Regions from separate parts of the Streptomyces gobiensis genome, predicted to be linked through region 1. Evidence: riboswitches for the same ligand, from Rfam matches in the RefSeq annotation. Region 1 holds a riboswitch; the other holds the start of a gene.

Region 1 (3,403 bases):
ACCGACCGTCGAGACGCCGTCCTCGGCGGCCGACAGCCACTCGTGCTCCTTGCTGTAGCGCAGCTGCTGGGGGTTGCTCATGACCTGGATTCTCCCGGATGAAGGGTGGTGGCTGTGAAAGGGGTCTTGACAGGTGGGACGGGCTCTACTGGTTGTACGGCTGTACCTGCTGGCTGTACCGGCGGTGCCTGCTGGGGTTCAGCGCTGCCGCTTGTAGAACGGCAGGGCGACGACCTCGTACGGCTCGTGGGTGCCGCGGATGTCCACGGCGACCCCCTCCGTACCGGGGGCGGCGTGCTCGGCGTCCACGTAGGCCATCGCGATCGGCTTGCCCAGGGTGGGTGAGGGGGCCCCGGAGGTGACCTCGCCGATCACCGTGCCGTCCGCGGCCACCACGGGGTAGCCGGCGCGGGGCACCCGGCGGCCTTCGGCGATCAGGCCCACGAGCTTGCGCGGGGGGCTGGTCTCGGCCCGCTTGGCGGCGGCCTCCAGCGGCGTACGGCCGACAAAGCGGCCGTCGTTTGTTGTCTTCTCGAACTTCACCACCCGGCCCAGACCGGCGTCGAACGGTGTCGTGGCGGTGGTCAGCTCATGCCCGTACAGCGGCATACCCGCCTCCAGGCGCAGGGTGTCGCGGCAGGACAGACCGCACGGCACCAGGCCGGCGTCCTCGCCCGCCTCGGACAGCGCGTTCCACAGCTTCTCGGCGTCAGCCGGGGATACGAAGAGCTCGAAACCGTCCTCGCCGGTGTAGCCGGTGCGCGCGATCAGCGCGGAGACCCCGGCGACCGTGCCCGGCAGGCCCGCGTAGTACTTGAGCCCGTCCAGATCGGCGTCGGTCAGGCTCCGCAGAATTCCGGCCGCCTCGGGGCCCTGCACCGCCAGCAGCGCGTAGGCGTCCCGGTCGTCCCGTACGGCCGCGTCGAAACCCCCCTGGCGGTCGGTGAGCGCGTCCAGCACCACCTGGGCGTTGGCGGCGTTGGCGACCACCATGTACTCCCGCTCGGCGAGGCGGTAGACGATCAGGTCGTCCAGGATGCCGCCGTTCTCGTCGCAGATCATGGTGTAGCGGGCCCGGCCGGGCTTGAGCGCTGACAGATTGCCCACCAGCGCGTAGTCCAGCAGCTCACCGGCGGCGGGCCCGGTCACGGTGATCTCTCCCATATGGGAGAGATCGAAGAGCCCGGCGCGGGTGCGTACCGCGTTGTGCTCATCGCGCTCGCTGCCGTAGCGCAGCGGCATGTCCCAGCCCGCGAAGTCGGTCATGGTCGCGCCGAGCGCGCGATGCACGGAGTCGAGGGCCGTATGGCGGGTGGTGTGACGGGGCGGTTCAGACATTTCTGGCTCCCAGGCAGGGGCGGACACGTCCTCCCCATCTGTCATCGGAACCTGAGAGGTTCGCCGCAGGCCCGTTCGGGCCACGGCTTGCACCTTGGGTGGGGATTCGCGCCTTCCCAGGCGCGAAACCCACTTTTCAGATCTGCCTCACCCGCGCGGTACGGGGCCTGAGAGATTCAAGGGAGGACTTGCTCCTTCGGCGCCCGGCACCCTCGTTGACCAGGGGTGCGGGGACTCTCCCGCGCAGGTTCAAACGGCCGGTATGGAGTTTGCGGGCTCATCATGACATGGGCTACGGGCGGGTGGCCATGCACACGGCCCGCCACCGGTGGGCAGTGGCGGGCCGTGTCCGGGGACACACCGGGGACGCAGACCGGGGACAGACCGGGAGAGGGGAGGGGAATCGGGTCAGCTCGGCAGCTCCGGCAGGTCCAGGTCTGACAGGTCCAGCTCCGGCAGGCCGTCGGTCGGCAGATTGGGGCGATCGGGCCGCTGCGGCGAGTCGCCGGAATTCGGCTGGGGCAGGTTGGCCCCGTCTCCCAGGCCCTGCAGCGCGTCCAGCAGGCTCTTGAGGACGTTTCCCAGCGTGGAGACGAGCTCGTCGAGGAGGTCGTTCGGCTGCGCTCCGGCGCTGACTCCCTTGCTCTGTTTATCCAGCTTGTCGAGCGTGTCCAGCATGGCCTCGACCTCGGCCGTGGACTCGTCGAACTTGCCCATCGGGTCCGTGACGGCCTCGATATGGCGGAGTTCCTTCTTGACGGCCCGGACGTGCTTGGTGACATCCGGCGTACGGCCGTCCTCTTTGGCCCTGACCACCTCACTGAGCAGAGCCATGGTGGCGGATCTGATGTCGCGTGCGGAGTCCATGAGTTCCGCCTGCCGACCGGTCGCATCGGCGCTCAGCAGCGAGGCGTGGGCGGCGGCGCGCAGGGATCGCTCCGCGGATGTCGCGGCGCCCGCGGCCACGGCGGGGCCGAGGACGAGAGCGCCCGCCAGCGCGGCGGCGAGAGCGGCGGAAGCCGTCATGTTCCGGTGCATGGGGCAGCACCTCCAATTCGTCAGAGTGGGAGTTCCACACTTCAACGGGGTTGCACGTTCCGCAACCGGACAGCGGCTGTACGTGACCATCCGGGTTACGCCACCGCCGCTGCCCCTCTTGTCGAGCTTGTCGTGGCCGCGGCTAGGGTTTCGCTTATGACCGCTCCGCAGCAGCCACAGCACTTCGGGCCGGGCCACGGCGGTGGCTGGCCCGGCAATGAGCTGGAGGAAACCCTCGCAGCGTCCCTCGGCGTCCCGGAGGCGGGCGCCCGGCTGCTGGAGGTGCTGGGCCGCAGCAGCCTGTGGGTGCCGCTGCCGGAGGGCGGCGGCCCGGACAGCTCCGACCTCGATCTGCCGACCATGCAGCTGGGTGATGCGCCCTACGTCCCGGTCTACAGCTCCGAGCAGCAGTTCCTGCAGTGCGTACGCACGCCGATGCCGTTCGCCATCGTGTCCGCCCAGGAGCTCGCGCGCGGACTGCCACCGCAGGTCGGTATCGCTGTGAACCCGGAGGGCGCGGTCGGTGTGCCACTGCCCCCGGCGGCGGTCGCGGAGCTGTGCAAGGACGGCGGCGCCGAGCGTATCCCCGGGGCACCGAGCGGCGCCCGAATGCGGCTGTTCGAGCCGGACTGGCAGGAGGACCCGGTGGACTTCCTCACGGCCGCCGCGGGCGAGTTCGCGATGTTCCCGCCGGTACGCACCGCACGGCGCGGTCTGGCCAGTGCGGAGGGCGATCCGCCCGCGCTCTTCATCGGGGTTGAGCTCGACCTGCTCGACCCGGAGTCGCGCCAGGGCGCCCATGACGCGCTGGCGCGCGCGCTCGGTCGCCAACCGGTCAAGTGGCCGGTGCAGTTGGTGCTGCTGGACGCGGCGCAGGATCCGGTGGTGGAGTGGATGCGCCAGTGTGTGCGGCCTTTCTACAGCCGGAGCCCTGCCGCTTCCGGCTCGTAAGCTGGTTGGATGTCGGGGGCGGGTGCGCACACGCGTGCCCTGGGGCAGGTGACCGAAGTTGAGAAGGGGCGGGCCA
Region 2 (3,403 bases), 1.3 Mb from region 1:
CGCGTCCAGCTCCGCTATGCCGGGGACATCGGAGCTCACGCCGAAGGCGGCCCATACGGCCAGGAGCTGGTCGCGTCCGGTGGTCTCATCGCAGGCGATTCCGACCTGGTCGGCGTCGGTCAGCCGCAGGTTGACACCCGCCTCGCGGGCGGCGGCCACCACCTCGGCGGCGCGGCCCGGCACCCGGGCGGTGACGGTGTCGAAGAAGACGCCGTGCACGACCTCGACGCCACCGGCCTTGAGCCCTTCGGCGAGCAGCGCGGCGTATCGGTGCGTACGACGGGCGATGGCGGCCAGCCCGTCCGGGCCGTGGTAGACGGCGTACATGCCCGCCATCACGGCGAGCAGTACCTGGGCGGTACAGATATTGCTGGTGGCCTTCTCCCGGCGGATGTGCTGCTCCCGGGTCTGCAGCGCGAGACGGTAGGCCTTGTTGCCGTCGGCGTCGACGGATACGCCCACCAGGCGGCCGGGCAGACTGCGGGCGAACTGCTCACGCACGGCCATAAAGCCGGCATGCGGGCCGCCGAAGCCCATCGGCACACCGAAGCGCTGGCTGGAGCCCACCGCGATATCGGCACCCAGCTCACCGGGCGAGGTGAGCAGCGTCAGGGAGAGCAGATCGGCGGCGACGGTGACGATCGCGCCCATCTCGTGCGCCTGCTCGATTACGGCACGCGGGTCGCGCACAGCCCCGGAAGCGCCCGGGTACTGCAGCAGCACACCGAAGACGCCCTGCTCGGCGACGTCGGCCGGGATGCCGTTGGTCAGATCCGCGACCACGACCTCGACGCCGGCCGGCTCCGCGCGGGTCTGAATGACAGCGATGGTCTGCGGCAGACAGTCGGCGTCCACCAGGAAGACGCCCTTCTTGACCTTGCCGACGCGCCGGGAGAGCGCCATCGCCTCAGCGGCGGCGGTGCCCTCGTCCAGCAGCGAGGCACCCGACGTCGGCAGGCCGGTCAGATCGGCGACGACGGTCTGGAAGTTGAGCAGCGCCTCCAGGCGGCCCTGGGAGATCTCCGGCTGGTAGGGGGTGTACGCCGTGTACCAGGCCGGGTTCTCCATGACATTGCGGAGGATGACCGGCGGAGTGAAGGTGCCGTAGTAGCCCAAGCCGATCATGGAGTCCAGTACCTGGTTACGCTCGGCGAGGCCGCGTAGCTCGGCGAGGACAGCAGCCTCGCTGCGCGCGCCCGGCAGCCCCAGGGCCTCGGTGCTCTTGATCACATCGGGCACGGCGGCGGCGGTCAGCTCATCCAGCGAGCCATAGCCGACCTGGGCGAGCATCTTGGCCTGGTCCTCGGCATCGGGGCCGATGTGGCGGCGCTCAAAGGGTGTGCCCTGCTCAAGCTCGGCGAGGGAGATGCGGTCTGTGGTCATCTGCGGAGGCCTCCTGGTCTGTGCGACCTGCGAGGGGCACCTTGGCGCGGGTGCCCGGACGGCCTCCCCCTCTGTCATCTCAACCTGAGAGTTTCACCGGCCCGCTGGTCGCGGTCCGGCTTTCACCGTCGGTGAGGAGGGGCTTTGGCACTGTGCCGTCCGTTGCCCGCCCTGCTTTCCAGAGTGACCTCGTCCGTGCGGTACGTGAGCCTGAGAGATTCCGGGGAGGGTTTGCTCCTTCGGCGCCTCCGGCGCTGCCGCCGGAGGACTCTCCCGCATGGGGTCAACAGCCATTTCCGAGCCTACCAGCGACGGGTTCGCAGGGGCTCTGGCCAGGTACTCGACTGGCCAGCAGGATAAAAGTGTCATTTCGTTGTCCTTAGGGACTCTTACGGAGCAATGGCTACCAGTTGGAGGGGCCGTGCAGACCGATATCGATCCACGGAGCCTGATCGGGCACAAGGCTTTTGACCGGGACGGAACCAAGATCGGCACAGTTGACGAGGTGTATCTCGACGATGCCACCGGAGAGCCGGAGTGGGCTGCCGTGCGCACCGGATTCTTCAGCCGTGACGCCTTCGTCCCCCTGGAACCCAGCGAGGTCGTTGACGACACGCTGCGTGTCCCGTTCGAGCGGGCACTTATCAAGGACGCTCCGGACTTCGGCGTGGGCCGCCATCTCTCTCCCGAGCAGGAGCTCCAGCTTTATCACCATTACGGACTGGACTTGCCCAGCGGCGGCGATCCGGCACGCCCGGAATCCGACCAGGGATTCGGCCGTATCGCCGGGTCCGAGGATGACTGACCGGCCGCCGATGCCGCCGTGGCAGGGCCGGGCACCAGTGGCAGCGGCTCGGCCGGGGCGAGCTCGGGGTCGTCTACCGGAAAGGTGCGTACTCTGCCAGGCGCTGAGCCCGGCTGCTCAAAACGCACGGTGACCCGGCCGACTCCGCTGCCCTGGACCCATCCCGGCCCGTACACCGTGTGCCGCACATCCGCCCCTGGCAGCCACCGCTGTGGCCGCCCCCGCGCGGCTACCAGCCCGGCGCCGTGCTCCCTGTCCGCCGCGCGGGGCTCGCTGTCGGACAGCTCCTGATCACCCCTGGTCGGCTCGGCTGTGGCCTGGGCGAAGAGGTCCTCCTGGGTGAAGTCGGCCAGCCCGCTCACGCCCACTCCCAGCAGCCGTACGCCCTCCGTGGTGTCCACCGTCTCGATCAGACGTGCGGCGGCCTCCCGGACGACCGAGGGGTCGTCGGTGGGGCCGCGCAGCGTCTCGGAACGCGTGAGCGTGGCGAAGTCGTAGCGCCGGACCTTGATCACGACGGTGCGTCCCGAGCGCCCGGACGCCCGCAGCCGCTGCGCACAGCGCTCCGCCAGCCGGCCGATCTCCAGCTGGACCCGGGTGCGGTCGGTGACGTCCACCTCGTAGGTGTCCTCGACGGAGACCGATTTCGACTCCCGCTCCGCCACCACCGGCCGGTCGTCGATACCCCTGGCCATGGCATACACCGAGGCCCCATGCGCCTTGCCGAGCAGCCGCAGCAGCTCCGCCTCCCCCGCCGCCGCGGTCTCCCCCACGGTGGTGATCCCGGCCCGCCGCAGGGTCTCGGCGGTGGCCGGTCCGACGCCAGGCAGCGTACGCACCGGGAGGGGGGCGAGCAGTTCCAGCTCCGCACCCGGCTCGATGACCACGAGCCCGTCCGGTTTGGCACGCTCGGAAGCGATCTTCGCGAGCATCTTGGTCCCGGCCAGCCCCACCGAGCCGCTCAGCCCCGTGGCGGCCCGGATCGCGCTGCGCAGTCCTTCCCCTGTCCGCCGTGCGTCGACCGAGGTGGCCGGTGTGCCGCCCGCCTCCAGATCGACGAACGCCTCGTCCAGGCTGAGCGGCTCGACCAGCGGTGACAGCCCGGCGAGCAGCCCCATTACGGTCTCGCTGACCTCCCGGTAGACGGCGAAGCGCGGGGTGAGGTAGGCAGCGTTGGGGCAGCGTCTTCGGGCCTGTGCGGTCGGCATCGCCGAG

What was found. A riboswitch is a leader RNA that binds a small molecule or an ion and turns the genes downstream of it on or off. The one in region 1 is predicted to bind glycine.
Region 2: another riboswitch for glycine. It lies ahead of gcvP (aminomethyl-transferring glycine dehydrogenase); the one in region 1 lies ahead of gcvT (glycine cleavage system aminomethyltransferase GcvT).

The regions. Positions count from the first base shown of each region.
Region 1 is NZ_CP086120.1:4,223,280-4,226,682, forward strand. It holds gene gcvH (glycine cleavage system protein GcvH) at 1-81, opposite strand, end outside; gene gcvT (glycine cleavage system aminomethyltransferase GcvT) at 199-1,338, opposite strand; glycine riboswitch at 1,367-1,484, opposite strand; glycine riboswitch at 1,485-1,590, opposite strand; gene test1122_RS19780 (hypothetical protein) at 1,747-2,376, opposite strand; gene test1122_RS19785 (enhanced serine sensitivity protein SseB) at 2,533-3,327, shown strand.
Region 2 is NZ_CP086120.1:5,530,324-5,533,726, reverse strand. It holds gene gcvP (aminomethyl-transferring glycine dehydrogenase) at 1-1,383, opposite strand, end outside; glycine riboswitch at 1,572-1,669, opposite strand; gene test1122_RS25755 (PRC-barrel domain-containing protein) at 1,805-2,188, shown strand; gene test1122_RS25750 (DNA polymerase IV) at 2,098-3,403, opposite strand, start outside.